2 regions of the Halopseudomonas sp. Lyrl_26 genome follow, and region 2 is predicted to be linked to the other one. Evidence: predicted binding sites of a transcription regulator. Region 2 holds the regulator's gene; the other holds the start of a gene.
What was found. The regulator sigma-54, encoded in region 2, starts transcription at its own class of promoters, with help from an activator protein. The targets are predictions, from matches to a motif close to ANTGGCATNNANNTTGCTNT.

Region 1: a site for sigma-54 is predicted at 2,745-2,764, ahead of flgA (flagellar basal body P-ring formation chaperone FlgA). Genes of this name have one in related genera too.

What each region holds. Positions count from the first base shown of each region.
Region 1 is NZ_JAYJLH010000001.1:176,884-191,958, forward strand. It holds gene VF673_RS00920 (MFS transporter) at 1-161, shown strand, start outside; gene VF673_RS00925 (flagellar brake protein) at 186-932, opposite strand; gene VF673_RS00930 (flagella synthesis protein FlgN) at 985-1,446, opposite strand; gene flgM (flagellar biosynthesis anti-sigma factor FlgM) at 1,482-1,793, opposite strand; gene flgA (flagellar basal body P-ring formation chaperone FlgA) at 1,955-2,680, opposite strand; gene VF673_RS00945 (chemotaxis protein CheV) at 2,794-3,732, shown strand; gene VF673_RS00950 (protein-glutamate O-methyltransferase CheR) at 3,762-4,589, shown strand; gene flgB (flagellar basal body rod protein FlgB) at 4,807-5,211, shown strand; gene flgC (flagellar basal body rod protein FlgC) at 5,214-5,657, shown strand; gene flgD (flagellar hook assembly protein FlgD) at 5,669-6,343, shown strand; gene VF673_RS00970 (flagellar hook protein FlgE) at 6,380-7,843, shown strand; gene flgF (flagellar basal-body rod protein FlgF) at 8,039-8,776, shown strand; gene flgG (flagellar basal-body rod protein FlgG) at 8,827-9,612, shown strand; gene flgH (flagellar basal body L-ring protein FlgH) at 9,638-10,312, shown strand; gene VF673_RS00990 (flagellar basal body P-ring protein FlgI) at 10,329-11,426, shown strand; gene flgJ (flagellar assembly peptidoglycan hydrolase FlgJ) at 11,438-12,523, shown strand; gene flgK (flagellar hook-associated protein FlgK) at 12,527-14,542, shown strand; gene flgL (flagellar hook-associated protein FlgL) at 14,558-15,075, shown strand, end outside.
Region 2 is NZ_JAYJLH010000016.1:13,483-28,557, forward strand. It holds gene VF673_RS13680 (S1C family serine protease) at 1-45, shown strand, start outside; gene hisC (histidinol-phosphate transaminase) at 63-1,124, opposite strand; gene hisD (histidinol dehydrogenase) at 1,214-2,524, opposite strand; gene hisG (ATP phosphoribosyltransferase) at 2,561-3,202, opposite strand; gene murA (UDP-N-acetylglucosamine 1-carboxyvinyltransferase) at 3,213-4,478, opposite strand; gene VF673_RS13705 (BolA family protein) at 4,502-4,741, opposite strand; gene VF673_RS13710 (STAS domain-containing protein) at 4,728-5,072, opposite strand; gene VF673_RS13715 (MlaC/ttg2D family ABC transporter substrate-binding protein) at 5,069-5,716, opposite strand; gene mlaD (outer membrane lipid asymmetry maintenance protein MlaD) at 5,729-6,193, opposite strand; gene mlaE (lipid asymmetry maintenance ABC transporter permease subunit MlaE) at 6,212-6,994, opposite strand; gene VF673_RS13730 (ATP-binding cassette domain-containing protein) at 6,991-7,809, opposite strand; gene VF673_RS13735 (KpsF/GutQ family sugar-phosphate isomerase) at 8,401-9,372, shown strand; gene VF673_RS13740 (KdsC family phosphatase) at 9,369-9,899, shown strand; gene lptC (LPS export ABC transporter periplasmic protein LptC) at 9,896-10,465, shown strand; gene lptA (lipopolysaccharide transport periplasmic protein LptA) at 10,452-10,988, shown strand; gene lptB (LPS export ABC transporter ATP-binding protein) at 10,972-11,700, shown strand; gene VF673_RS13760 (RNA polymerase factor sigma-54) at 11,782-13,287, shown strand; gene hpf (ribosome hibernation-promoting factor, HPF/YfiA family) at 13,383-13,691, shown strand; gene ptsN (PTS IIA-like nitrogen regulatory protein PtsN) at 13,711-14,166, shown strand; gene rapZ (RNase adapter RapZ) at 14,172-15,026, shown strand; gene VF673_RS13780 (HPr family phosphocarrier protein) at 15,023-15,075, shown strand, end outside.

The DNA of each region.
Region 1 (15,075 bases), on a different contig from region 2:
CCATCCAGTTCATGCCGGCGGCGGGTAACCTGGCGAGCTCTCCGCTGGCGGCGGCGATAGACCCGCGGGTGGACGAGCAGGTGGTGATGGAGCAGATGGTGGATGAGGCCGACCAGGAACCGGCCGGGGATCAGGATGAAGAGGAGCACCGGCCGGGCTGAGGGAGCCCTGGCCGGCACGTGCGATCAGAACAGGTCTTCGCGCGCCTGGCGCCGCGCTTCGCGCTGCAACTGGGTTACGAAGCGCTCGATGTGGCGCTGGGTGACCGCCGGCGGCTGGTGGAAGTGCAGGCCCACATGGGTTTCATCGCCGGCCTCATGGTAGGTGCGATGGCGGATCTCCACCGCCACGTCCAGCAAGGGACTGTCCTCCAGTTGCAACTGGCTGCGCTCGTAGCGCTCGCCCGGTTGCAGCGCCTGAAGCTGGTTGCCGGCCAGGCGCAGCTTGCAGCCGGTAACGGAGATGTCGAGGAGTTCGCCGGCGAATGCGCGCTTGTCGGCGCTGTGCACAAGCTCGAGGCGGGTGTCGATGCTGCGCTGTACCGTTGCCCGGTAGGCGCCGCGGCGCTGGTGATAGGTCAGCTGCGTCGGGAAGGGGAGGCTGAAGGCCGGAGCGCCGTCATCCAGTTCGACCTGCGCGGCGTCGCTGTGCTGCCAGCGCAGGTGAACGCCGTCGAGCCACGCATCGACACGGAAACTCTCGCCCTGGGTCATCCACTTGTCACCGACGGAGGGGATGAGCTCGTCGATATACAACATGCCGCTGGCGGTATCGAGTTCGACCAGATAACTCTGGAAGGTCTGGGCCCGTTCCTCGAAACGGACCTCCAGCGGCGTTCTCGCGGCGTGCAATGCCTTGAGCAGTGACTGGATCTCCAGCGGTGCGGTGACTTCCCTGGGGGGCTGCGGGCCGAGACCCTGTTCTAGGAGCATTGACACGTCAGCTTCTCATCCGTAATTCCTGACCGGTGACAGCGATCATATATCAGGCGCGGCTGATCGGTCGTCCCGGGCGTGCGCGGTTGGCATTGCCGAGGCGATCATACACATTCAGGCTGGTTTCCCCCTGGTTGCGCAGCAGGTCCAGCAGGTTGCTGTTGATGTGCTGGCTGTGGCGGATCAGGCGTGCATTACGCAGATTGGCTTCCTCGCAGGCCCTGGCTGCGTCGAGGAAATCGGCATGCTGCCGGGACAGCTGGTCGTCGCCCAGACCGCGGATGAAATCCCCGGGGCTGAGATCCTCGGGCATGCCGGCTGCCTGCAACTGCGCAGTCATCTCGGCGTGCACCTCATTGAGCGCAGCCATTGCCGCAGACTTCTCGTCGAGCAGCCCCTGCAACGCCGTCATGTCCTGATCGAGCAGGGCCTGCTTCTCCCTGTCGAGCAGGTCGGTGAACTGCTGGCACAGGGTTGTAGCCCTCGCGAACAGCTCGCTCAGTTGCCGCATCCTTCACTCTCCACCAGTGGGGCGCCGGCCGTCACTCAGGATTCCAGGTCGATCAGCTTGTCGGCAATGCGGCGACTGTCCGGCTGGTAGCTGCCGTCGGCAATGGCCTGCTTGATCCGCTCCACGCGCGCAGTGTCTACTTCCGGCAGCTCACGCAGACGCTCTTCTATCGCCTGCAGCTGCTGGGCCTGATTGCTCAGACGGACCTCGGCGTCGCCGGTTGCCGGCTGACCGGTATTCTGGGTGCCGGCCGGGCGATCGGCAGTGACCTCGCGCTTGCCGGCAGTAGCACTGCTCTGGCTGCTGCGTGAGGCGCCGTTGGTGCCCGGGTTGAAATCGATGACCATGTGTATGTCCTCAGCCTGAATGCTTCATCGGCCTCTGTAACGGCCGCGGGGCCGTAAACTTTAGGCTTTTCCTGAAAGATTCAGGGTTGGATATGTGATCTGCCTCACAGTGTTGCCCAATGGATGGCAGGCTGGCAAGTATAGCTTCCGCGGGAGGGGCACTACATGTGGACTTCCACCTGACCGGGCCCGACTATCCGGGCGCGCACGACACGGTCGGAACGGGTGTTGCGCACCCGGATCTGCGCGCCGGTGCCACCGCTTTCCAGTGCTTCACCGGGCATGCGCACGGCGACCCGGCTGTTGGCTGCGGTGATGACCACCCGGTCGCCGCGCTTGACCGTCTCATCCTGTTCCAGCTGCTGGGGGCTGAGCACGTTGTCGGCCTGTACCGGGCGTCGCAGGCGCATGCCGATAGCCTGTTCAGGTTGCAGCAGGTAACCTCCGCTGATCTGGCCGATATTGCGCTCGCGCAGTGTAATGTCCTCCGGGCCGAGGATGGCGTGACGGGCGAGTGGTCGGGTGAGTACCACTACCGACTGGAAGAGGTCCACCTGGGCGGGCACAAACAGGCGCCATTGTACCTGGCTGCTGTCGCAGCTGACCCGGACCGTGACCCGGCCGACGGGGATCTCCGGGCTTTCGAGCTGGGCGCTGATCGCGTCCGCCGGGCACAGCGGCAGACGCAGCCTGGGGTCCAGGCGGTTGACGCTGATCTCATGCCGGGCCGGTTGGCTGCTGGCGGCCAGATGAAGCGCAACCTGATCCTCAAGATATGCGGTGGTGGTGCCGATAAGCTGGTCGATAAGCGGATTGGCGTGCAGGCTGCCACAGCCCGTGAGGGTAATGGCTATAATCAGCCGGATAAAAGGTGCCCGAAACTGCATATAATCCAACCTCGATCGTGCGATGTGTGTCAAATCGCCGGCGTCCCAAAGTGTCTGATGGATGCAAGCAAGGATCATGCCGTCTGCGCTTCCATTAAAGAAGGAGTAGTTTCATGGCTGGCATAATGGCCTCAGTGGATCAGCGCACCCAGTTGGTAGGACAGAACCGACTCGAGCTGCTGCTGTTTCGCCTGAACGGGCGGCAGCTGTATGGCATCAATGTGTTCAAGGTCAAGGAAGTACTGCAATGCCCTCGACTGACGCTGCTACCCAGGCTCAATCCCATTGTCCGCGGCGTGGCGCACATCCGCGGCGGAACGCTGCCGATCATTGATCTGGGGCGGGCTACCGGTGGCCGGGCGCTGGAAGACCTGTCCACGGCCTTCGTCATCATCACTGAATACAACAACCGGGTTCAGGGATTTCTGGTGCGGGCGGTGGAGCGCATCGTCAACCTGAACTGGAGTGACGTACATCCACCGCCAAAGGGGACCGGTCGCGACCACTACCTGACCGCGGTTACCCGGGTGGAAGACCAGATGGTGGAAATCATCGATGTGGAGAAGGTTCTGGCCGAGGTGCTGGCCGGGGACGAGGCCCTGCCGCAGCAGGCAACCACCACCGAGGCGATGCCGGAGGCTACCGGCAGCCGCATTCTGGTCGTGGACGATTCCTCAGTGGCGCGGCGGCAGATCATCCGCTGCATGGAATCGCTCGGCATCGAGGTCTTTGCCCTCAATGATGGACGTCAGGCGCTGGACTGGCTCAAGGAACAGGCGGACCAGGGCAGAGATGTCACCGAGGATCTGCTGATGATGATCTCCGACATCGAAATGCCGGAGATGGATGGCTACACTCTCACCGCCGAGGTGCGCAGTGACCCCCGGCTGAAGGATCTGCACGTGATGCTGCACACCTCCCTGTCCGGTGTGTTCAATCAGGCCATGGTGCGCAAGGTGGGGGCGGACGATTTCCTGGCCAAGTTCAGCCCCGACGAACTGGCCGACAGGGTGCTCGCGCGGATGCGTGGAGCCGGAGTTGAACATGCTTGAATATGATTTCACGGGTCTGGAGTTGATGCGTGTCGGCAAATGATCCGGACTTCGACCTGTTCCGGGATTACCTGGAGCGCACCTGCGGCATCGTGCTGGGGGACAACAAGCAGTATCTGGTGACCAGTCGTCTCGGTCGTCTGCTGACCCAGCGCGGTATCCGCAGTCTGGGGGAGTTGGTACGTCAGGTACAGCAGCAGCCCGCGTCCGGCCTGCGCGAGATGGTGGTGGATGCCATGACCACCAACGAAACCCTGTGGTTTCGCGACGGTTACCCTTTCGAGCTGCTCAAGTCACGGCTGATTCCCGAGTTTCTTGCCAGCAACCCCAACGGGCGGTTGCGGATCTGGTCGGCCGCGTGCTCCTCGGGGCAGGAGCCCTATTCGCTGAGCATGGCCGTCGACGAGTTCGAGCGCGCCAATCCCGGACGTCTGCGCGGCGGGGTGCAGATCGTTGCCAGTGAGATCTCGGCCGGCATGCTCAATGCCGCCCGTGCCGGCTGCTATGACAGCCTGGCCATGGCCCGGGGCCTGTCCCGCGAGCGCCGGGACCGTTACTTTGATGAGACCGGTCCGGGGGAGTGGACCGTCAAGCCGGCCATCCGCAGTCGGGTGGAGTTTCGCCAGCTCAATCTGCTGGACAGCTACAGCGTCCTGGGGCGCTTCGATATCGTGTTCTGCCGCAATGTCCTCATCTACTTCTCGGCCGATGTGAAGAAGGACATATTACGGCGCATTCATGCCACCCTGCGCCCCGGCGGTTATCTGATGCTGGGCGCCTCCGAAGCGCTGAATGGGTTGCCCGATCTGTATTCCATGGTCCAGTGCAACCCGGGTATCGTCTACCAGGCCCGCTGAAGACACCCTTTCCTCTCCGTTCCCTGCCGGCGGCAGCGTACAGCAAGGTTTGCCGATGAGTGCGGCAGCCTTGCCGCCCGGCGGAAATCCCTTGCCGCTCCCTGTCCTGATTTATTCGCTATCCAATTGAAAATCAAAGAGATTTCTATGGTGGCACAGGTATTGCTGTGTACTTGGCGATAGAACACTGGCCCTGGCCGATGTGAGGATTGCCACCATGAGTTTGAGTTTTGACCGCGCCCTGGGATTGCATGAGCAAGCGTTGGCTTTCCGTGCCGAGCGTGCCGCGGTGCTGGCCAACAATATTGCCAATGCCGATACGCCCAACTACAAGGCCCGGGATCTGGACTTTGCCAGCGTACTGGAGGCTCAGCAGAGCGGGGCGAACAGCACCGTGTCGCTGCAACGCACCCATGCCAATCACATTCCCGCCCAGAGTCTGATCGATCAGGCGGCAGGTTTGCGCTATCGCACACCGCATCAGCCGTCGATCGATGGCAACACCGTGGAGGTCCAGGCCGAGCAGGCCAGATACACGGAAAATGCCATCGACTTCCAGGCCAGCTTCACCTTCCTCAACAGCAAGTTCAAAGGGCTGATGACGGCCCTGCGGGGAGATTGACCATGTCCCTTGACCGAATCTTCGATATTGCCGGTTCCGGCATGAACGCCCAGTCGGTGCGCCTGAACGCGGTGGCCAGCAACATAGCCAACGCCGACACCGTGTCCAGCAGCATCGATCAGACCTATCGCGCGCGTCAGGCCGTGTTCGCCACCCTGTTCAACGAGCAGCAGCAATCGCTTGGCGGTTCCCTGTTCGCTCCGGAGGATCAGGCCGGGCAGGGCGTCAGCGTGCTCGGTGTGGTGGAGTCGGATGCCGAGCTGCAGGCCCGCTATGAACCTGACCATCCCATGGCCAACGAAGAAGGCTATGTGTTTTACCCCAACGTCAACGTGGTCGAGGAAATGGCCAACATGATGGCCGCTTCCCGCGCCTATCAGACCAACGTGGAAATCATGAATACCGCCAAGAGCATGCTGCAGCGCGTGCTGACCCTCGGACAATAGGAGAGCAGGGAATGAGCATCAGTGTCGGCAGCAGTGTGCTTGACCAGTACCAGGTGGATCAGGGGCGCTTTGCCAAGGGTAACGAGCTGGGCAAGAACGAGTTCCTGCAGCTTCTGGTAGCCCAGTTGAACAACCAGGACCCGCTGGCGCCCCAGGAAAACGGCGAGTTCATTGCCCAGCTGGCCCAGTTCAGCACCGTCGAAGGCATCGAGAAGATGAACAGCAGTATCGATGCCATGGCCAGCAGCTTCCAGTCTTCCCAGGCCCTGCAGGCCTCCTCCATGGTCGGGCGCACCGTGGTATTTCCCAGTGACCGGGCCATGGTTGATCCGGCCGAAGGCTTTACCGGCCAGTTGGTGCTGCCCCAGCCCAGCCAGATGGTGCTGGTCAACGTCTATGACGAGGCTGGCAGCATGGTGGCTACCATCAACCTCGGGGCCCAGGAAACCGGAATCCGCGACTTCGCCTGGGACGGTCAGGATGCCAGCGGCAATCCCTTGCCGGCCGGCAAATACCGCTTCGAGGCGCAGGCCAGCATCGACGGCGAGCCAGTACAGCTGGCCACCCTGTTACCAGCCAACGTGGACAGCGTCTCGCTGGGCGTGGGTAAAGGCGGGGAAATGGTTCTCAACCTGGCAGGTCTGGGCAGTATCGGCCTGTCGGATGTTTTCACTATTGGTAAATAAAACGTCGTCCGTAGAGTACGAAACAGGAGTCTGATCATGTCATTCAATATTGGCCTCAGTGGTATCCGGGCGGCATCTTCCGATCTGAATATCACCGGTAACAACATCGCCAACGCCAGCACCGTCGGCTTCAAGGCTGCACGGGCCGAGTTCGGTGATGTCTACGCCGCCTCGATTCTGGGAACCGGAACAAATGCCCAGGGCAGTGGTGTGGTGCTCAACAACGTGGCGCAGATCTTTACCCAGGGCAATATCAACTACACCGAGAACAGCCTGGACCTGGCCATCAACGGCAACGGCTTCTTTGTCACCAGCAAGAACGGGGCGCTGAGCTACACCCGTGCCGGCTACTTTGGTACCGATCGCGAAGGCTTCATCGTCAACAACCAGGGCGAACGGTTGCAGGGCTATGGCGTCAACGCCGTGACCGGGCGCATCAATGAAGGGGTGCCCACGGACCTGCGGGTCGACACCAAGGCGGCCAACCCGAACCCGACCAGCGCGGTCAGCTCCACGCTGAACCTGAACTCCACCAGCGTGCGCCCGGCAGGTGCCCAGGCCGCCTATGACGCCGCTTATGCTACCGCCTACCAGACCGCCTATGACGACGCCTACGCGACTGCCATAGCCGGTGCCGCCGATCCGCTGAACCCTACCCCTGCCGAGATAGAGGCTGCCACTGCGGCAGCGGAGGCGGCAGGTGCGCAGGTGGCTTCCGCCGAGGCCGTTGTCGCGGCTACCCAGGCTTCGCGCGCGCAGTTCGATCCCGCGGACTCTTCCACCTACAACAGCTCGACTTCCGTCACCGTGTACGACAGCCTGGGCAACTCCCACGTCATGTCCAAGTACTTCGTCAAGACCGACGCCAACACCTGGGATATGCACATCCTGATCGATGGTCGCAATCTGGACGGTGTGCTGGCGACGGATCCCGCTTTCACCAGCACACCGCGGGAACTGGTGTTCAACAATGACGGTGTGCTGGTCGGTGGCCAGATCAACGAGATTGCCGGTTGGACCCCTCTGGATGCCAACGGTCAGCCGGCAGGTGCACAGGTGCAGGCATTCACCCTGAACCTGACCGGGTCTTCCCAGTACGCCTCCACCTTCGGAGTCACCTCGGTGGTGCAGGATGGCTTCACCACCGGTGAGCTGGCAGGTCTGGAGATTGATGATCGCGGCATGCTGGTGGCGCGTTATACCAACGGTCAGACCAGGACCCAGGGCCAGCTGGTACTGGCTACCTTCGCCAACCAGCAGGGGCTGGTGCCCCTGGGTGATACCGCCTGGGCCCAGTCCAGCGCCTCCGGGGAGCCCGTGGTCGGAGCCCCCGGCAGCGGAACCCTGGGACTGGTGCAGTCCGGCGCTCTGGAGCAGTCCAACGTCGATCTGTCGGAGATGCTGATCAACCTGATCGTTGCCCAGCGCAACTACCAGGCCAATGCCAAGACCATCCAGACCGAAGATGCGGTAACCCAGACCATCATCAACCTGCGCTGATCCCTCCCCCGGGCGGCAATAGCGGCAATGACCTTGCCGCTATTGCCGCTTCTGACGCTCTACCGGCTCCTAACTCATTGATTTGACGTCTCTGTTGGCTCCCTCCGGCTGTTGGCACGATCTCTGCTTGGTTATCTGCAAGGAAAATCAGATGCGGCAGATTTCCGTCAGGGATTGCCGGAGCGGAGTTACAGCATGGACAAATCACTCTTCATTTCCATGAGCGGAGCCAGCCAGAACATGCTGGCCCAGCGTGCCCACGCCAACAATCTGGCGAACGTGGCCACCACCGGCTTCCGCCGGGATTTCGAGCAGGCGCGTTCCATGCCGGTGTTCGGCGACAGTTTTCCGACGCGGGTCTATGCCATGACCGAACGTCCCGGCACTGACCTGTCGGCCGGCACGCTTCAGGAAACCGGGCGAGATCTGGACGTTGCCATCAATGGCGAAGGCTGGATTGCCGTGCAGGCGCCGGATGGCAGCGAGGCCTACACCCGGGCGGGTAGTCTGCAGATCGACCTGTTCGGCGTGCTGCGTACCAGCAGCGGCCTGCCGGTGCTGGGCAATGCCGGTCCCATTGCATTGCCGCCGGCGGACAAGGTTGAGATCGGCACCGACGGCACCATCAGTTTCCGAGCCCAGGGCGAGGCGCCGGCGGTACTGGCCGAGGTGGACCGGATCAAGCTGGTACGCCCGGAGCAGCGCATGATCAAGGGCGCCGACGGCCTCATGCGCACCGAGGACGGTCTGGCCCAGCCGGCGGACGGGGCCGTGACCCTGGTCACCGGTTTTCTGGAAGGCAGCAACGTCAATGCGGTAGAGGAGATGACCGCCATGCTGTCACTGGCGCGGCAGTTCGAACTGCACGTCAAGATGATGCGCACCGCGGAAGAGAACGCCCAGTCCACCAACAAGCTTCTGCAGATCAGCTAAGCGGATTTTCATCAGCCGGGTCAGGCCACTGACAGGCAAGGAGACAGCACATGCACGCAGCACTTTGGGTAAGCAAGACCGGACTGTCCGCCCAGGACACCATGCTCACCACCATTTCCAACAACCTGGCCAACGTGTCCACTACCGGCTTCAAGCGTGACCGGCCCGAGTTCGAGGACCTGCTGTATCAGATCAAGCGCCAGCCCGGTGCCCAGAGTACCCAGGACACCCAGTTGCCTTCGGGTCTGCAGCTGGGTACCGGTGTGCGTGTGGCCGGGACCCAGAAGATCTTCACTGCCGGCACCCTGCAGACCACCGAGCAGCCGCTGGACATGGCCATCAACGGCCGCGGCTTCTTCCAGATCCTGATGCCCGACGGCAACATCGGTTACACCCGTGATGGCAGCTTCCATCTGGATGCCGATGGCCGGATCGTCACCTCCAACGGCTACCCCCTGGAGCCGGGCATCGAGCTGCCGCAGGATGTGCAGACCTTTACCGTTGGTGAGGACGGCACCGTATCCATCTCGGTATTCGGTGACCCGGGCGTACAGCAGCTGGGCGTCATCCAGACCGCCGACTTCATCAACCCGGCCGGACTGCAGGCCATTGGAGGCAACCTGTTCCTGGAGACCGCCTCCAGTGGCGCTCCCCAGGTCGGCAACCCCGGTGAGAACGGCCTGGGTACCGTGCTGCAGAACACCCTGGAGAACTCCAACGTCAGCGTGGTCGAGGAGCTGGTGAACATGATCACTACCCAGCGCGCCTACGAGATGAACTCCAAGGTCATCTCCACCGCCGACCAGATGCTGCAATACATCAGCCAGAACCTGTGATGACGGGTTCGGGGAGTAGATGAGAATGAAAGCCCTGCGTGCCACCCTGATGCTGTTGAGCCTGTCGACCCTGGCCGCCTGCGTGCAGACCCCGCCCAAGCCGGACGATCCGGCTTATGCGCCGGTGATGCCACGCACGCCGATTCCCCAGGAGCTGAACAACGGCGCTATCTATCAGGCCGGCTTCGAGCGCAACCTCTATGAGGACCGCAAGGCCAACCGGGTGGGCGATGTCATCACCGTGGTGCTGACCGAGCGCATGGCGGCGCAGAAGAAGGCCGAGAACGAGATCAGCAAGGGCAGCAATACCAGCATTGCCAATCCCATGCTGTTCGGACGCGCGGGCATCGCCGGCATCAACACCGGTGTCGAGTTCGGCGGTGAACGTGGCTTCAATGGCGAGGCCGATGCGAACCAGAGCAACAGCCTGACCGGCTCCATCACGGTGACCGTGGCCGATGTGCTGCCCAATGGCCTGTTGGCAGTACGCGGCGAGAAATGGATCACGCTGAACAACGGTGACGAGCTGATCCGCCTCGCCGGCCTGATCCGCCCCGAGGATGTGGGCCCGGACAACTCGGTGCTCTCGACCCGGATTGCCGACGCGCGCATCACCTACTCGGGCACCGGGGCCTTTGCCAACGCCAGCAAGCCCGGCTGGCTGAGCCAGTTCTTCATGAGCCCGGTGTGGCCTTTCTAGGATCCAGGAGTCATCCATGCGCACATTGCTGATCTGTCTCTGCCTGGCCCTGGTAAGTCCGTGGGCGCAGGCCGAACGCCTGAAGGATATCGCCAGCATCGCCGGTATCCGCAGCAACCAGCTGATCGGCTACGGCCTGGTGGTCGGTCTGGATGGGTCCGGTGATCAGACCACGCAGACGCCGTTCACCGTGCAGACCTTCAACAACATGCTCACCGAGTTCGGCATCACGGTGCCGCCGGGGACCCGCATCCAGATGAAGAATGTGGCAGCGGTGGCCATCCACGCCGAGCTGCCACCCTTCGCCAGTCCCGGGCAGACCATCGACATTACCGTGTCCTCCATCGGTAACGCCAAGAGCCTGCGCGGTGGCAGCCTGCTGATGACGCCGCTCAAGGGCATCGATGGTCAGGTCTACGCCATTGCCCAGGGCAATCTGGTGGTCGGCGGCTTCGGTGCCGAAGGGGCTGACGGCTCGCGCATCACGGTCAACGTGCCCAGCGTCGGGCGGATTCCCAATGGTGCCACCGTGGAACGTGCGGTGGCCAACCCCTTCGCCAGTGGCGACCATCTGGTATTCAACCTGAACCGGCCGGACTTCACCACGGCCAAGCGGGTGGTGGACCAGATCAACAGTACCTTCGGGCCGGATGTGGCCCAGGCGCTGAACGCCGGTTCCATTCGCGTGCGCGCGCCGCTGGATCCCAACCAGAGGGTCGACTACCTGTCCATGGTCGAGAATCTGCAGATAGAGCAGGGCACCGCGGCGGCGCGGGTCGTCATCAATTCCCGTACCGGCACCATCGTCATCGGCCAGGACGTGCGGGTACAGCCGGCGGCAGTGACCCATGGCGGGCTGACCGTGACCATCAGCGAGAACTATCAGGTCAGCCAGCCCGAGCCCTTCAGTGGTGGCCAGACCGTGGTGACGCCCAGTTCCCAGGTCAGTATCGAGGAAGGGGACGGTCGCATGTTCGTGTTCAACCCGGGAGTATCGCTGGATGAGATCGTGCGTGCGGTCAACCAGGTAGGGGCCGCCCCCGGCGATCTGATGGCCATCCTCGAAGCGCTCAAGCAGGCCGGTGCGCTGAATGCCGACCTGATAGTGATCTGAGGAGTACTGACATGAACGGTCCGAGTCTCAGCTACACCGACCTCAACGCCATGGCCCAGATGAAGGCCGGCAGTCAGGCCGACAGTCCCGAGAACATGGAGCGGGTAGCCCGCCAGTTCGAGTCGCTGTTCCTCAATGTCATGCTCAAGAGCATGCGTGACGCCAACCAGGTGTTCGCCGAGGGTAACCCGCTGAACAGTCCCCAGACCCGCTTCTATCAGGACATGTACGACAATCAGATGGCGGTACACCTGGCGGAAAAACAGGGTATGGGTCTGGCGGACGTGATGCTGCGTCAGTTGCAGCCGAGCCAGGCCCGTCCGGCCCCGGCGGTCGGCGCGGTGGCGTCGGGCAGCGATGCCGGTGAGCGTGCGGACCAGTCCGCCCTGCTGGCGCGCCGCCGTCTGGCCATTCGTCTGGGTCATGGCGAGGCTGCCCTGGGTGGCAGCAGTACAGCCGAGGCTCCGGCAGCTGCTGCCCGCGACGCGGCTCCGGCGACCCGCACCGAGCCCTCGGCCAGCTGGCAGCCCCTGCGCGGCCTGCGCGCCGCCGAGCGCAGCCAGGCGGCGCAAGCCGCTGCGCCGACCCGCTTCAACAGTCCGGAGGAATTCGCCGCGGCCATGCTGCCAATGGCGGAGAAGGCCGCCTCGCGACTGGGCGTGGACCCGCATTACCTGGTGGCCCAGGCCGCGCTGGAAACCGGTTGGGGCAAGTCCATCATCCGCAACGGTGATGGCAGCACCAGCTACAACCTGTTCGGCATCAAGAGTCACGGCCAGTGGCAGGGCGACTCGGCCGAGGTGCTGACCACCGAATACCGTGACGGGGTGCAGCGCAAGGAGCGGGCCGAGTTCCGCAGTTACGCCTCCTACGAGGAGAGCTTCAACGACTATGTGGACTTCCTGCATCGCAACGGTCGTTATTCCCGGGCGCTGCAACGCACGGACAATGGCGATACTTTCTTCCGTGAGCTGCAGGCGGCCGGTTACGCCACCGACCCTCGCTACGCCAGCAAGGTATCGCAGATCGCCCGCAAGCTGATCGGCCAGAACATTGCAGCCGCCAGCCAGGCGCCGGACAACCAGGGTAGGGTGTAAGTCATGGCAGACCTGTTCAAAATCGGCCTGAGCGGGCTGCGCGCAGCCCAGACCAACCTGTCGGTCACCGGCCAGAACATCACCAATGTCAACACGCCGGGCTACACCCGGCAGACCGCTGTTCAGACCACCAGTCCCGCCGCCTTCACCGGCGCGGGCTATCTGGGCAGCGGCACCAAGGTGGTGGATATCCAGCGTATCTACAACCAGTTCCTGACCAACCAGGTACGCACCACCACCTCGGCGGCAGCGGCGAACCAGGCCTACAACGCCCAGATCGAGGCACTGAACAACACCCTCTCGAGTACCGCATCGGGCATCACCGATGCCATGAAGAACTACTTCTATGCCCTGCAGACCGCCATCGAAGATCCCGCCAGCCTGCCTGCTCGCCAGCTGTTCCTGTCCGAGGCGCAGGGGCTGGCCGGGCGCTTCAACTCGGCCCAGGATCAGCTGTCGGCCCAGAACCGCTTCATCAACGAAGAGTTGACCTCGATAGCGCAGCAGGTCACCCGCCTGGCCAGTTCCGTGGCCGGCTACAACGACGCGATTGCCAAGGCAGCTGCCAACGGCGCCATGCCCAATGACCTGCTGGATGCCCGGGATGAAGCGATCCGCGAGCTGAGCAGCTATGTCGGCGTCAATGTGGTGCCCCAGGATGACCACAGCGTCAATCTGTTCATCGGTTCCGGTCAGCCCCTGGTCATCGGCAAGGAAGCATCCAGCCTGCAGACCTTGCCGGGGCTGGATGATCCCTCGCGGCTCGAACTGCATGTGGTCAGCGGGCATACCGCCCAGAATGTGACCAGCCTGCTGAGTGGCGGGGAGCTGGGCGGGCTGCTGAGCTATCGCCGGGACGTGCTGGACATGGCGCAGAACGCCCTGGGGCGGATGTCGCTGGCATTGGCCAGCGAGTTCAATCAGCAGCTGGGCAAGGGGCTGGACCTCAACAGCGAGCTTGGCCGCGGGCTGTTCAATGACATCAATGCCGATGCGCTGGTGGAGCCGCGCAGCCGCGGGCGGGATGGAAACCAGTCCACCGACCCCTTGACGGTGCACATCGGCGACACCAGCCAGCTGCAGACCTCGGATTATGAACTGACCTTCATCGGTGACACGGAGTTCAGGGTGCGCCGGGTCAGTGACGGTCAGATGCTGGGGCCCTTCGATCTGAGCGTGACGGATGAGAGTGCGCCCGGTTACCCGGCCTTCGACGGACTGGATCTGAGCCAGAGCAACGGTAGCTATATCGAGGGCGACCGGTATCTGCTGACCCCGACACGCCACGCAGCGGGCAGCCTGTCGGTGGTAATGACGGATCCGCGTCAGCTGGCCTTTGCGGGACCTGTGGCAGTGGAGGCCGATCTGCAGAACCGGGGCACCGGCAGCATGACCCAGCCGGTGCTCAACAGCGGGCCCGAGCCCATGGACCTGCAGGCGTTGCAGGCGATGGGCGTGACCCTGACCTACGTCAACGGCACCCTGAGCATCGAAAGTACGGCAACTCCGCCGCGGACCATTGAAATACTGAACCCGACCGACCCGGCCAATCCCGGGGCATGGAGTCTGGAGGCAGGCGCGACCGCCGAGCTGCAGTGGAGCATAGACGGTTACAGCTTCAGCATGAGCATTTCCGGCAGACCGCTGGACGGGGACAGTTTTGCCGTCAGCTTCAACGAGGGGGGCGTGGCGGACAATCGCAACGCCTTGCTGATGTCCGAACTCCAGAGTCGCCAGGTTCTGGGGCAGGCCGACGGGGCTCGCGGCTTCTCCCTGCTGGATGGCTACGGTGATCTGGTTCAGCGGGTAGCGACACTGACCGCCCAGTCCCGTACCGAAGCCGAGGCCAATCAGGCCATGCTGGTGCAGGCGACCAATCAGCGCAACTCGATATCGGCAGTGAATCTGGACGAAGAGGCAGCCAACCTGATCCAGTTCGAGCAGTACTACAACGCCTCCGCACAGATAATTCAAGTTGCGCGCACCGTGTTCGATACATTGATCAGCACCATGCGCTGAAGGGGATAGACCGGCATGCGTATTTCTACCATTCAGGCATTCAACACCAGTGTGCGCGGCATTCAGGATAACTATTCCGCGGCCATGCGTACCCAGGAGCAGATCAGCTCCGGCAAGCGGCTGCTGAGTCCGGCGGACGACCCGGTGGCTTCCGTGCGCCTGCTGCAACTGGATCAGGAAGCCAGCAAACTGAGTCAGTACAAGGACAACCTCACGGCAGCGACCAACAGCCTCACCCAGCAGGAAGCGGTGCTGAATTCGGTGAACAATATCCTGCAGCGGGTGCGGGAAATTGCCCTGAGCGCGGGTAATGGCGCGCTGGATGCCGGCGGCCGACAGGCGCTGGCCCAGGAGCTGGCGGAACGGGAAGATGAACTCTATGGCTTGCTGAACAGCCAGAACGCGCGCGGGGAGTATCTGTTCGGCGGGTTCAAGAGTGACGCCAGGCCCTTTGAACGTCAGGCCGATGGCAGCTATCGCTATCAGGGCGACGAGGGGCAGCGGTCGATCCAGATCGGCAGCTCCAGGATGGT
Region 2 (15,075 bases):
TTTACCGCCGAGGTCAGCGTGCGGCCGACCCTCAGCGGCTCCTGAGTCTGCGGCGCTGCAGGTCAGCCCTGCAGCAGTGCGTCCAACGCCTCGAGCAGCGCCTGATTCTGCTCCGGCGTGCCCACGGTGATGCGCAGGTGCTGTTCGATGCGCGGCTGGCGGAAGTGGCGAACTATCACCCTTCTCTCGCGCAGGCTCGCTGCCAGCTCGCCGGCGTCGCGCTCAGGATGGCGCGCCAGTACGAAGTTGGCGGCTGACGGCAGCACCTCGAAGCCACGCTCGGTCAGCGCTGTACTCAGCTCCTCCCGACTGTCAGTAACGGCTTTGCAGCACTTCTCGAACCAGGCCTGGTCCTCGAAGGCGGCAACGGCGCCGGCGATGGCCAGCCGATCCAGCGGATAGGAGTTGAAGCTGTTCTTGATCCGCTCCAGCCCCTCGATCAGATCCGCATGCCCCACTGCGAAGCCGACCCGCAGGCCAGCCAGGGAGCGCGATTTGGACAGGGTCTGGGTAACCAGCAGGTTCGGGTAGCGATCCACCAGGGCGATGGCGCTCTCGCCGCCGAAGTCCACATAGGCTTCATCCACCACCACTACCGAGTCCGGGTTGGCTTTGAGGATCTGCTCGATACCGTCCAGCGGCAGCAGAATGCCAGTGGGCGCATTGGGGTTGGGGAAGATGATGCCGCCGTTCTCGCCCTGATAGTCTTCCACGCGGATGCGGAAGTTGTCATCCAGCGGCAGCGCTCTGGCCTCGATACCGTAGAGGTTGCAGTACACCGGGTAGAAACTGTAGCTGATATCCGGCATCAGCACCGGTCTGCCGTGCTGGAACAGCCCATTGAACAGATGTGCCAACACTTCATCGGAGCCATTACCGACAAATACCTGGCTGGTGGCCAGACCGTGGTAATCGGCAATCGCCTGCTTCAGGTCATCGGCATTGGGAGCGGGATAGAGACGCAGGCTGTCATCCAGCTGGGCACGGATGGCCTCGATCACCTTCGGCGACGGACCGTAGGGGTTCTCGTTGGTGTTCAGCTTGACCAGGTTGTCCAGCCTGGGCTGCTCGCCCGGCACATAGGGCACCAGATCCTTGACGAAGGGACTCCAGAAACGGCTCACGTGTTGCTCCTTCGGAGCAGCTCCAAGCTGTCAGCTGCTCCGGTGATAATTTGGTTTTAACTTACAGCTTGAAGCTTGCGGCTTGAAGCTTACTGCTTGATTCTGTATTCGGCGCTGCGCGCGTGGGCGGTGAGGCTTTCGCCGCGAGCCAGCACGGAGGCGGTTCTGGCCAGCTCGGAGGCCCCTGCCGGCGAGCAGAAGATCACCGAAGAGCGCTTCTGGAAGTCGTACACGCCCAGCGGCGAGGAGAACCGCGCGGTGCCGGAGGTGGGCAGCACGTGGTTCGGACCGGCACAGTAATCCCCCAGCGCTTCCGGGGTGTAGCGACCCATGAAGATGGCGCCGGCATGACGGATCTTCGGCAGCATTGCGTCAGGGTCGGCCACGGACAGCTCCAGGTGCTCAGGTGCGATACGGTTGGCGACTTCGCAGGCCTGATCCAGGCTGTCGACCTTGATCAGCGCGCCACGGTTCTCGATGGATACGCGGACCATGTCGCTGCGCTCCAGCGTACCCAGCAGTCTGTTCAGGCTGGCTTCCACCGCGTCCAGATATTCAGCGTCCGGGCACAGCAGAATGGACTGGGCGTCCTCGTCGTGTTCGGCCTGGGAGAACAGATCCATAGCAATCCAGTCCGGGTCGGTCTGGCCGTCACAGATCACCAGAATCTCCGAGGGACCGGCGATCATGTCGATGCCTACCTGACCGAATACGGCGCGCTTGGCGGTGGCCACGTAGATGTTGCCGGGGCCGACGATCTTGTCCACCCGGGGCACTGTCTCGGTGCCGTAGGCCAGGGCTGCCACAGCCTGGGCACCGCCTATGGTGAATACCCGGTCGACACCAGCCAGGCAGGCAGCCGCCAGCACCAGTTCATTGATCTCCCCACGGGGCGTGGGCACCACCATGACCACCTCGGGCACGCCGGCGACCTTGGCCGGGATGGCGTTCATCAGCACCGATGAGGGATAGGAGGCCTTGCCGCCGGGAACGTAGAGCCCGACCCGATCCAGCGGAGTGACCTGCTGGCCGAGCACGGTGCCGTCGGCCTCGGTATAGCGCCAGGAATCCTGACGCTGGTGTTCGTGGTACAGACGCACCCTTTCGGCAGCCACTTCCAGCGCCTGGCGCTGCTCGGCGGTAATGCGCTCCAAGGCCTGTTCCAGGCGGGCGCGATTCAGAGTCAGGGCGGCCATGTCGGCAACATCCAGCCCATCGAAGCGGGCGGTATATTCGACCACCGCCGCGTCGCCGCGCTGGCGGACCGCGGCGATGATCTCGTCGACGCGCTCGTTCACTGCCTTGTCCGACACACCTTCCCACGCCAGCAGCCCATCGAGATGATGGTTGAAATCGGCCTGGTTGGTGTCCAGACGGGTGATTTTCAACGGCGTGCTCATGGTGCGTTCCTCACAAAGATATTAAGGGTGGTGCGTTCAGCTGGCCCGACGCTCGACGGCCTCGGTCAGCAGGTTGATCAGTGCCTGGATGCGGGCGTGCTTCAGCTTCATGGAGGCCTTGTTGACGACCAGCCGGGAGCTGATCTCGGCAATCAGCTCCTGCGGCTCCAGACCATTGGCGCGCAGGGTGTTGCCGGTATCCACAACGTCGATGATCTTGTCCGCCAGACCCACCAGCGGGGCCAGCTCCATGGAGCCATACAGCTTGATCACCTCGACCTGGCGACCCTGCGCAGCGTAGTAGCGCCGAGCGACATTGACGAACTTGGTCGCTACCCGCAGCCGACCCTTGGGCTCGGGAGTGTTCACCGGGCCGGCCGTCATCAGCTTGCAGTTGGCAATCTTCAGATCCAGCGGCTCGTACAGCCCCCTGCTGCCGTACTCCATGAGCACATCCTTGCCGGCCACGCCCAGGTCCGCCGCGCCCTGCTCCACGTAGGTGGGGACATCGGTGGCACGCACGATCAGAAGGCGCACGCCCGGATCGGTAGTACCGAAGATCAGCTTGCGGCTCTTGTTCAGATCCTCCACCGGCTCGATGCCGGCCAGCTTCAGCAGCGGCAGAGTGTCATCCAGGATGCGACCCTTGGACAGGGCAATGGTCAGGCTGTTACTCATGTGTCTTCTCTCAGGCGGAAACGCGGCGGATGCTGGCACCCAGCATCTGCAGTTTTTCCTCGATGCATTCGTAACCGCGATCTATGTGGTAGATGCGGTCGACCAGAGTATCGCCATCGGCCCACAGGCCGGCGATCACCAGGCTGGCGGAGGCCCGCAGGTCGGTCGCCATGACCGGAGCGCCCTTGAGCCGGTCGACCCCGGTAACGATGGCGGTATTGCCCTCGACCTGGATCTGGGCGCCCATGCGGCGCATTTCCTGCACGTGCATGAAGCGGTTTTCGAACACCGTCTCGATCACGGTGCCGGTGCCCTCAGCCACAGCATTCATGGCCATGAACTGAGCCTGCATGTCCGTGGGGAACGCCGGATAGGGCGCGGTGCGCAGGTTGACCGCCTTCGGGCGATTGCCCTTCATGTCCAGTCCGACCCAGTTCTTGCCGGTTTCGATCTGCGCACCGGCTTCTTCCAGCTTGAGCAGTACCGCTTCCATGGTACCGGGATCGGTGTCCTTCAGCCGTACGCGCCCACGGGTGACCGCGCCGGCGACCAGGAAGGTACCGGTTTCGATTCGGTCGGGCATCACCGAGTAGTGAGCACCGTGCAGGCGATCGACGCCATCGATGGTGATGGTGTCGGTGCCGTGGCCGCGGATCTGTGCGCCCATGGCAATCAGGCATTCGGCCAGGTCTACTACCTCGGGCTCGCGGGCGGCGTTGGAGATGACGGTCTGCCCCTTGGCCAGAGTGGCAGCCATGAGAATGTTCTCGGTGCCGGTGACGCTGATGGTGTCAAAGGAGTAGTGTGCACCGCGCAGCCCACCTTGCGGCGCCCGGGCCTTGATGTAGCCACCGTCGACGGTGATTTCCGCACCCATGGCTTCGAGGCCGCGGATATGCAGATCCACCGGCCGCGAGCCGATGGCGCAGCCGCCCGGCAGGGCCACCTCGGCGTAGCCGAAGTGGGCCACCATGGGACCCAGCACCAGGATAGAGGCGCGCATGGTCTTGACCAGTTCGTAGGGCGCTACCAGAGTGGTGATGCTGGTCGGGTTGATCTCGATATTCAGCTTGTCGCCCACCACTGGCTGCACACCCATGCGCCCGAAGAGCTCGATCATGGTGGTGATGTCGTGCAGGTGCGGCAGGTTGGCAATGGTGACGGCGTCATCGGCCAGCAGGGTAGCAGCGAGAATCGGCAGTGCGGAGTTCTTCGCCCCGGAAATGCGAATTTCCCCATCCAGGCGGTTACCGCCGGTGATCATCAGTTTGTCCATACGACTCTCTTGTTCAGGCTCGCTCAGGTGCGATCGGCCCAGGCGTCACGGGTAAAGAATTTCATGGTAACCGCATGGATGCGGCCATCGGCAATGGGCTCGTTGAGCAGAGCATAGATCTGCTGCTGACGCTTGACCGGCGACAGGGCAGCCAGTTCATCGCTGATCAGGATCAGCTGGAAGTTACAGCCTTCACCGGCCACCTCCACCTGAACCCCCGGCAGTTGCCGCTCGATCAGATCTTTCACTTCATGGGGTTGCATGGGGTGTCTCCTTCAAATCCAGCGGCTCGACGCTCAGCTTCTGCAGCCAGTCGTCCAGTCCGCATACGCGGGCCATGCTCAGCAGGCCCGAGGGCAGGCCTGAGGTGTGCAGGTCCACCTTGTGTTCTTCCGCACTGCGGGCGGCGGAAAGCAGCAGCGACAGACCGACACTGTTGCTGCGACTGACCGCAGACAGATCCAGGATCAGCGTCTGGCCGGCGCTGCCGGCAATGAGTGCGGTCAGCTGCTCGCGCAGTGCCCCGGCGCTGGCAAAGTCCAGATCACCGGCCAACCGCAGGCGCTGCCCTTCAAGCTGCACGCTGGGGCTCACTCGCTGACCTCTTTTTCCACCACTTCTCGGGATTCGGCGACCACACTGCCCCAGCTGTCGATGACGGCATCCAGGTTGTTGCGGTGGGCCTGCATGGCCTGGGCGAACTGGTCGCGGAACAGCAGGCCGATGTTGATGCCTTCGACGATGACGTTACGCACTTTCCACTGCCCGTCGACGTTGGCCATGGTGTAGGTCACCGGGTAGACGTTGCCGCTGTTGGACCGCACTTCCATGTTCACGCTGGCACGCTCCTCGGTCTGCTGGGCGCCACGGGCCGGGGGCAGTACGGTGATGCTGCCGCCGTCGAACTCGAGCAGAGCATTGCCGTAAAACTCGACCATGCTGCGCTTGAAGGTCTCGATGAAGCGGTCCATCTGCTCGGGTGTGGCACTGCGGCTGTAACGCACGGTCATCACGCTGCGGGCGATGCCCTGGAAGTCCACCACCGGCTCCATGATTTCGTTCAGGCCGTTGTAGAAGGCGTCGGCGTCCTGCTTGTACAGCTCGCGGTTGGCATTGAGGGTCTCCATGACCCGCACCGAGGTGTCCTCGACAACCTGATGAGGGGTCTGGGCTGCGGCCTGGACCAGCAGCGGTGCACTGATCAGCAGAGCCAGCGCCCAAGTCATGAATCTACGCATGTTGTACTCCCGTTAATCGTCTTTGCTGACGGTATTGAGCAGGAAGCGACCGATCAGCTCTTCCAGCACCAGTGCCGATTGGGTGTCGACGATCTCGTCGCCATCGCCCAGCACCAGGTCATCCCCGCCGACGGAGATGCCGATGTATTTTTCCCCCAGCAGACCTGCCGTCACGATGGAAGCCGTGCTGTCCGCCGGCAGGGTGTCCACATCGGAGTTGATCGCCATTTCCACCAGACCGGTATACCGGTTCTTGTCAAAGGTGATGCGCTTGACCTGGCCAATGGTCACACCGGCCATGGTCACCTTGGACCGGGAGGTCAGGCCGGACACGTTGTCGAAGTGGGCATAGACGGTATAGGTATCGCCGTTGGTGCTCAGCGTCAGGCCGCTGACCCGCAGTGCCAGTATCAGCAGCGCGAGCAATCCAGCCAGGATAAACAGGCCGACGGTCAGTTCCAGTGTACGGGTGCGCATGGTCAATTCCTTGGCAGATCAAAACATCAACGCGGTAAGTATGAAGTCCAGGCCGAGCACGGCCAGGGATGCATAGACAACGGTACGGGTGGTTGCCCGGCTGATACCTTCGGAGGTGGGTTCACAGTCATAGCCCTGGAACACTGCAATCCAGGTCACCACCACGGCAAACACGACGGCCTTGATCATGCCGTTGAACACATCGTGGCTGAATTCCACCGAGTTCTGCATGTTGGCCCAGTAGGAGCCGGAGTAGACACCCAGCCAGTCCACCGCCACCATGGCGCCCCCCCAGATGCCGACCACGCAGAAGATCAGCGCCAGCAGCGGCATGGCAATGAAGCCGGCCCACAGGCGCGGGGCAATGATGTACTTGAGCGGGTCAACGCCGATCATCTCCAGGCTCGACAGCTGCTCGGTGGCCTTCATCAGGCCGATCTCGGCAGTCAGGGCGGAACCGGCGCGACCGGCAAACAGCAGCGCGGTGACCACTGGCCCCAGCTCGCGCAGCAGCGTCAGGGCAACCATCTGGCCGACCGCCTGCTCCGAGCCGTAATCCTTGAGGATGTTGTAGCCCTGCAGCGCCAGCACCATGCCGATGAAGATGCCGGAGACAATGATGATCGCCAGTGACAGCACGCCCAGGGCGTACAGCTGCTTGACCAGCAGGGAAAAGCCGTTGCCGTAACGCGAGCGGCCAGCCAGCGCCTGGAACAGGAATATGCCGGAGCGCCCGATCGCCGCGATCACATCCAGGCCGATACGACCCAGGGAGGCGACCCGATCCACAACACCGTTCATCGTCTGCGCTCCTTCTGCAGCAGGTCATCCACATAATCCGGCGCCGGGAAATGGAAAGGCACCGGACCGTCCGGCTCGCCCTGCATGAACTGCCGGATGCGCGGGTTATCCGAATTCATCAGATCGTCGGGCCTGCCGTGACCGAGCACCTGGCCGTCACCGACCACATAGAGATAGTCGGCAATGCTGGCGGTTTCCGCCAGGTCGTGGGACACCACTATGCTGGTCAGCCCCAGCGCATCGTTGAGCAGACGGATCAGGCGCACCAGCACACCCATGGAAATCGGGTCCTGACCGACGAAGGGCTCGTCGTACATCATCAGCTCCGGGTCCAGGGCGATTGCCCGGGCCAGGGCCACGCGCCGCTTCATGCCACCGGACAGCTCATCGGGCATCAGCTCGATGGCGCCACGCAGTCCCACGGCCTGCAGCTTGAGCAGCACGATGTCGCGGATCATGTCTTCCGGCAGCTTGGTGTGTACCCGCAGCGGGAAGGCCACGTTCTCGAACACGTTCAGATCGGTGAACAGGGCACCGCTCTGGAACAGCATGCCCATGTGCTGCCGTGCACTGAAGAGCTCTTCACGGCCCAGCTCGGGGATATTCTGGCCGTTGACCAGAATCCGGCCGTTTTCCGGACGCAGCTGGGCACCGATCAGGCGCAGCAAGGTGGTCTTGCCACAGCCGGACGGGCCCATGATGCCGGTGATCTTGCCCCGGGGTATGCGGATATCAACGTTGTTGAAGATCACCCGCTCGCCGCGACGAAAGGTCACTTGCTGCAAATCGACGATGAAGTCATCTGTTTCGAGCATGTTTATAGGTAGCCTTACCTGTTGGCCGGCAGGACGACGGAAAAAGTGAACGCGCTAATATATCAGTTCTCCCGATGAGGTTCGAGCATCAACGTGGAGACCTTGCTGGAGGAAGTTTTGTCGGCGGGCATCCGCGCCGCACCCTTCGCACCCGGGGAGAGGTTGACCGGCTTTGTTGTAGGAGCACCGCCTCGGTGCGAACCGGGCAGGCACCCTTCGCACCCGGGGCGGGTGCTCCTACCGAGGGAGGGAGGTTGACCGCCCTTTTGTAGGAGCACCGCCTCGGTGCGAACCGGACAGGCACCCTTCGCACCCGGGACGGGTGCTCCTACCGAGGGAGGGAGGTTGACCGGCTTTTTTGTAGGAGCACCGCCTCGGTGCGAACCGGCAGGCACCCTTCGCACCCGGGGCGGGTGCTCCTACGGGGATGAGGGCTGGCACGTCCGGGGTGTAGCGCACCCGCGCTACGCCTGCAGCCCGGGAGGGACGAGCACCAGCTCGTCCACTCGCCAACCCGACACACGCCAGTGATGAGTTGAGCGATACATGGCGCTATACTTGCCCGCTTGACTGCCAGAGAAATCAGGAACCATGCCCGAATTCGACTACACCCGCTCCGCCCGCCGCACCATTGCCATGGAACGCGACGCCGTCGACAGCCTGCTGAACCGGCTGGAAGGCGACTTCGACCGCGCCTGTGCAACGCTGATCCAGTGTCCGGGGCGTATCGTGGTGACGGGTATGGGCAAGTCCGGCCATATCGGCCGCAAGATCGCCGCCACCCTGGCCAGCACCGGCTCTCCGGCGTTCTTCGTGCATCCGGGCGAAGCCAGCCACGGCGACATGGGCATGATCACCGCCCAGGACGTGGTCATCGCCCTGTCCAACTCCGGCAACACCGCCGAGGTGGTCACCCTGCTGCCGCTGATCAAGCGCTTGGGCATCCCGCTGATCAGCATCACCGGCAACCCCGACTCCACCCTGGCCCGCGCCGCCGTCGCCAACCTCGATACCGGCGTCGAGCAGGAGGCCTGCCCGCTGAACCTGGCCCCCACCTCCAGCACCACCACCGCACTGGTGATGGGTGATGCGCTGGCCATCGCTCTGCTCGAGGCCCGCGGTTTCAGTGCCGAGGACTTCGCCTTCTCGCACCCTGGCGGCAGCCTCGGTCGACGCCTGCTGTTGCTGGTAGACGACATCATGCACAGTGGCGAGCAAATGCCGCTGGTGACACCGCAGACACCGCTACGCGACGCCCTGCTGGAAATGACCCGCAAGGGCCTGGGCCTGACCGGCGTGACCGACGGCGCCGGCAAGCTCATCGGCATCTTCACTGACGGCGACCTGCGCCGCACCCTCGATCAGGACATCGATATCCGCAATGCGCACATCGAGCAGGTCATGACCCGGGGCTGCAAGACCATAGGCCAGGGCATGCTCGCCGCCGAGGCGCTGAAGATCATGGAGGACAGCAAGATCAGCGGCCTTTTCGTGATCGACGACCAGGGCCTGCCGGTCGGCGCCCTGAACATGCATGACCTGCTGCGCGCGGGGGTAGTATGACAACCGAACTGACCCTGCTGGAACGGGCCCGCAACATCCGCCTGGCAATCTTCGACGTCGACGGCGTGCTGACCGACGGCCGACTGTATTTCATGCCCGACGGCACCGAATTCAAATCCTTCAACACCCTGGACGGTCACGGCATCAAGATGCTGATTGCCTCCGGCGTGCAGACCGCGATCATCAGCGGCCGCAACTCGCCGCTGGTCGAGCGCCGGGCCGCCAACCTGGGTATCCAGCACCTGATCCAGGGTCGCGAGGACAAGCTCACCGCGCTGGCCGAGCTGCGTGAGAAAGTACCGGTGGAACTGGATGAGATCGCCTTCCTCGGCGATGACCTCCCGGACCTGCCGGTGATCCGCCGGGTGGGTCTGGGCATGGCCGTGGCCAGCGCCGATGATTTCGTGCGCCAGCACGCCCACGGCGTCACCCTGAAGGCCGGCGGCGCCGGTGCCGCAAGGGAGTTCTGCGAGCTGATCATGCGCGCCCAGGGCACGCTGGACGCCGCCCAGGCGGAGTATCTGTGAAGATCCCGCGCTATCTGACAACCGGCACCCTGCTGATTCTGGTGGTGGTGCTGGCGCTGGCCGTGGGTTACTGGAACATCCGTCCCGAAGGCTTTGCGCCCCAGCAGGTGCAGGCGCCGCTGCAGCCGGACTTCTTCATGGACAACCCGCGCATCCGCCAGCTCAACGAGCAGGGCCAGCCGGTGTACGAGCTGACCAGTGACAAGGCCACCCATCAGGTCAACAGCGACATCACCGAGCTCGACGAACCCCGCCTTCAGTACTACCGTGAGGGGGAGCAGACCCCCTGGCAGCTGCGCGCACGCTATGGCGAGGTAACCTCCCAGGGTGACCAGGTGCTGCTGAGCCAGAACGTCATCATCGAGCAGCAGCTCGACCCCCGCACCACCCGTCGCCTGTCGACCCCGGAGCTGACCGTTTTCCCCAGCCGGGACTACGCCGAAACCGATCAGGCAGTCAGAATCGAAGCCGGCGGCGTCACCACCGCCACCGGCATGAAGGCTTATTTCAATGACGGCCGCATAGAGCTGCTGTCCAACGTACGAGGCGAACATGAGGCGCATTAGAGTTCTGTTTCTTGCCCTGCTGACCGGCATCGCGGCCCCTGCAATCGCACAGTCGAGCGACTCCAGCCAGCCGATCCGCATCCAGGCCGACAGCGCCACACTGGATGACCGCAAGAATGTCGCCATCTACACCGGCAACGTGATCATCACCCAGGGCAGCATGCGTCTGACCGGTGCCCGGGTCACCCTGACCCTGGACAATGCCGGGGAAGTGCAGAAGCTGGTGTCCAACGGCTCCCCGGCAACCTTCCGCCAGACCCCCGCCGGTGGCAAGCAGGTGGATGCCCGCGCCCAGACCATCGAATACCATGCCGACACCGAGCGGGTGGTGCTGATCCAGAATGCCTTCCTCGAGCAGGCCGGCAACACCTTCCAGGGGCAGCGGGTCAACTACGACATCCAGCGTCAGGTCGTGGACGCCGGGCGCGCCATCGCCGAGGAAGGTGATTCGGCCGAGCGTATCGAGATTGTCATCCAGCCCCGTAAACGTACCGAGCCGGTGAGCAATGACGACGAAACTTGAAGCCCGCCATCTGGCCAAGTCCTACAAATCCCGCCGCGTGGTCGAGGATGTCTCGCTGCAGATCAACAGTGGCGAAGTGGTCGGTCTGCTCGGTCCCAACGGCGCCGGCAAGACTACCTGCTTCTACATGATCGTCGGCCTCGTCCGGGCCGACCGCGGCAATATCCTGATCAATGGCCAGGATGTCACCCATCTCCCCATGCACGGGCGGGCACGGGGCGGCATCGGCTATCTGCCGCAGGAGGCCTCGATCTTCCGCAAGCTCAGCGTGGCGGACAACATCATGGCCATCCTGCAGACGCGCAAGGACCTCAACCAGAAGGGCCGCGAGGGCAAGCTGGATTCGCTGCTGCGTGAATTCCATATCCACCATCTGCGTGACAGCCTGGGGATGAGCCTGTCCGGTGGCGAGCGTCGACGGGCCGAGATTGCCCGGGCGCTGGCCACAGATCCGCAATTCATCCTGCTGGACGAGCCCTTTGCCGGGGTGGACCCGATATCGGTGAACGATATCAAGCAGATCATCGAGCATCTCAAGGACAAGGGCATCGGTGTGCTGATCACCGACCATAACGTGCGCGAGACGCTGGATATCTGCGACAAGGCCTACATAGTCAATGACGGCCACATCATCGCCGAGGGTGACGCCGAAACCGTACTGGCCAACCAGACGGTGCGCGATGTATATCTGGGCCATGCCTTCCGTCTGTAAAAGCCGGTGGATTTCGGGCATGCTAAGGAGGATTTCTTTTATTCCTCAATGGTTTGAGCACACAAGGTAGTCCGCAGAAGCATGAAACCAACGCTTGTCCTGAAGATGGGCCAGCAGCTGACCATGACCCCTCAGCTGCAGCAGGCTATCCGCTTACTTCAGCTGTCCAGTCTGGATCTCCAGCAGGAGGTGCAGGAGGCGCTGGAAGCCAATCCCATGCTGGAGATGGCCGACGACGGCGATGATGATTTCACTGCAAGTGCCAGCGAGACCGCCAGCAATGGCAACGGTGATGAGGACATCACCGCCACTGCCCTGCCCGAGCCCGTCACCCTGGAAGTCCTCGATCACAACCATGGCGAGGAGGAAGGCAACTGGAACGAGCAGATCCCCAGCGAACTGTCGGTGGACACGAACTGGGAGGACATCTACCAGACCTCGGCCAGCTCCCTGCCCAGCAACAACGATGACGACTGGGACTTCACCTCGCGCACCAGCAGCGGCGAAACCCTGCAGAGCCACCTGGAATGGCAGGTCAACCTGCTGCCCCTGTCGGAAACCGATTACCAGATCGCCGTCGCCCTGATCGACGGCATCAATGCCGACGGCTACCTGGAAGAAACCCTCGAGGATATCCAGGCCTCGCTGGACCCGGAGCTGGGCGTCGAGCTCGACGAGATCGAGATGGTCCTGCACCGCATCCAGCAGCTGGAACCGGTCGGCGTCGGTGCACGCAACCTGAGCGAGTGTCTGCATCTGCAACTGTGCCAGCTGCCCGATGACACCCCCATGCTGGAGCAGGCCAAGCGCGTGGTGCGCGATTATCTGGAGCTGCTGGGCAGCCGCGACTTCGCCCAGCTGATGCGCCGCACCCGGCTCAAGGAAGATCAGCTGCGCCAGGTGATCGAACTCATCCAGTCGCTCAATCCGCGCCCCGGCGGCGAGATAGCCTCGGGCGACGCCGAATACGTGATTCCCGACGTGATCGTGCGCCGGGATCACAACAGCTGGATCGTCGAGCTGAACCAGGAGGCCGCCCCCCGCGTGCGGGTCAACACCCACTACGCCGCCCTGGTCAAGCGCGCCGACAGCAGCGAGGACAACACCTACCTGCGCAACCACCTGCAGGAGGCCCGCTGGTTCATCAAGAGCCTGCAGAGCCGCAACGAGACCCTGCTCAAGGTGGCAACCCAGATCGTCGAACATCAGCGCGGCTTTCTGGAACACGGCGAGGTGGCGATGAAGCCCCTGGTGCTGGCGGACATCGCCGAGGCGGTGGGCATGCACGAGTCCACCATCTCCCGGGTCACCACGCAGAAATACATGCATACCCCGCGGGGGATCTACGAGCTCAAGTACTTCTTCTCCAGCCACGTCAGCGGTGACAGCGGCGAGGTTTCCTCCACCGCGATTCGCGCCCTGATCAAGAAGCTGGTGGCCGAAGAAAACCCCAAGAAACCATTGAGTGACAGCAAGATCGCTGGTTTACTTGAGGAACAAGGCATACAAGTGGCACGCCGGACCATCGCCAAATACCGCGAGTCGCTGAACATTGCATCCTCCAGCGAGCGCAAAAGGCTGGTCTGACCCGACCTGAGTCAAGGAACGCGAGAGAAGTAGGTGGCACCATGGGAGTCAGCAGGATCGATTCCCGCTTCACAAAGCCGAACAGGAGAAGTGTTATGCAACTGAAAATTACCGGTCTCCAACTTGATGTAACCGATGCCCTGCGTGACTACGTGACCGAAAAGATGTCACGTCTGGAGCGCCACTTCGACAAGATCATCAGCGCCCAGGTCACCCTCGAGGTAGACAAACTGCAACAGAAAGCCGAAGGTACCCTGCACGTGGCCGGAACCGACCTGGTTGCCGAAGCCGAACACACCGACATGTATGCCGCCATCGACCTGCTGGTCGACCGTCTTGACCGACAGCTGATCAAGCACAAGGAAAAGAACATCGGTCGACAGCAGGGAGTCAACGACCGATAAGAACACAAGCCGACACAACATGCTGATAAAACAGATCCTGTCCCCCGAACTCACCTTTGCCGGTGTCGACGGGGGCTCCAAGAAGCGTGTGCTGGAGCTGATCGGCAATCTGATTGCCCAGCACACCCCACTGGATGCCGATGCCATATATGAAAGCCTGCTGGCCCGGGAAAAACTCGGCTCAACAGGCTTCGGCAACGGTATTGCCATTCCCCACTGCCGTCTGGAACAGTGCACCGAAGCCGTCGGCGCACTGCTCCAGCTGAGCAGCGAGATCGATTTCGACTCCCTGGACGGAGCGCCGGTCGATCTGATTTTCGTTCTTCTGGTACCGCACGAAGCGACCGAACAACACCTGCAGATTCTCAAGACCCTGGCTGAACGGCTGGATCAGGAAGAGTTGCGCGAAGCACTGCGCCGGGCACCGGATGCCCAGACTCTGTACCAGATCATGGTCAACGACAGCGGAGCCTGATCGCCGTGCGACTTGTGGTGGTCAGCGGCCGCTCCGGCTCGGGCAAGAGTACTGCCCTGCATCTGCTGGAAGACAACGGCTTCTATTGCATCGACAACCTGCCTGCCGGCCTGCTCCCCGAGCTGGCCCGCCAGGCCCAGAACACCGATCTGAGCCTGCCCAAGGTGGCCATCAGTATCGATGCGCGCAACCTGCCCAGTGACCTGAAACGTTTCCCGGAATTGCTCAAGCAGGTCCGGGATGCGGGCATCACCTGCGATGTGCTGTTCCTGGCTGCTACCGACGAGGTGCTGATCAAGCGCTTCTCCGAGACCCGCCGCAAGCATCCGCTGACCGATGGCAACCTGTCACTGGGCGAGGCCATCGCCGCCGAACTCAAGCTGCTGGAGCCGATCATCGATCTGGCCAGCCTGAAGATCGACACCAGCCACCTGACCCTCTATCAGCTGCGTGACCAGCTCAAGCATCGTCTGCTGAGCAGTCAGAACAACGGGCCCTCCATCCTCATCCAGTCCTTCGGCTTCAAACGTGGTGTGCCGGTGGATGCGGACCTGGTGTTCGATGTGCGCTGCCTGCCCAACCCCTACTGGAAGCCCGATCTGCGCCCCTTCTGTGGCAAGGACGAACCCATTCGCGACTATCTGGAAGCCCAGCCCGATGTGCAGGAGATGTATCAGGACATCTTCCAGTTTCTGCACAAGTGGCTGCCCCGCTACGCCGCCGGTGAGCGCAGCTACATGAGCATCGCCATTGGCTGTACCGGTGGACATCACCGCTCGGTTTACATCGCCGAACGCCTGGTGCAGGATCTGAGCGACAATTTCTCCAACCTGCTGATCCGCCACCGCGACCTGCCATGACCCAGATTACCCAGCGCGTCCAGATCATCAACAAGCTGGGGCTGCACGC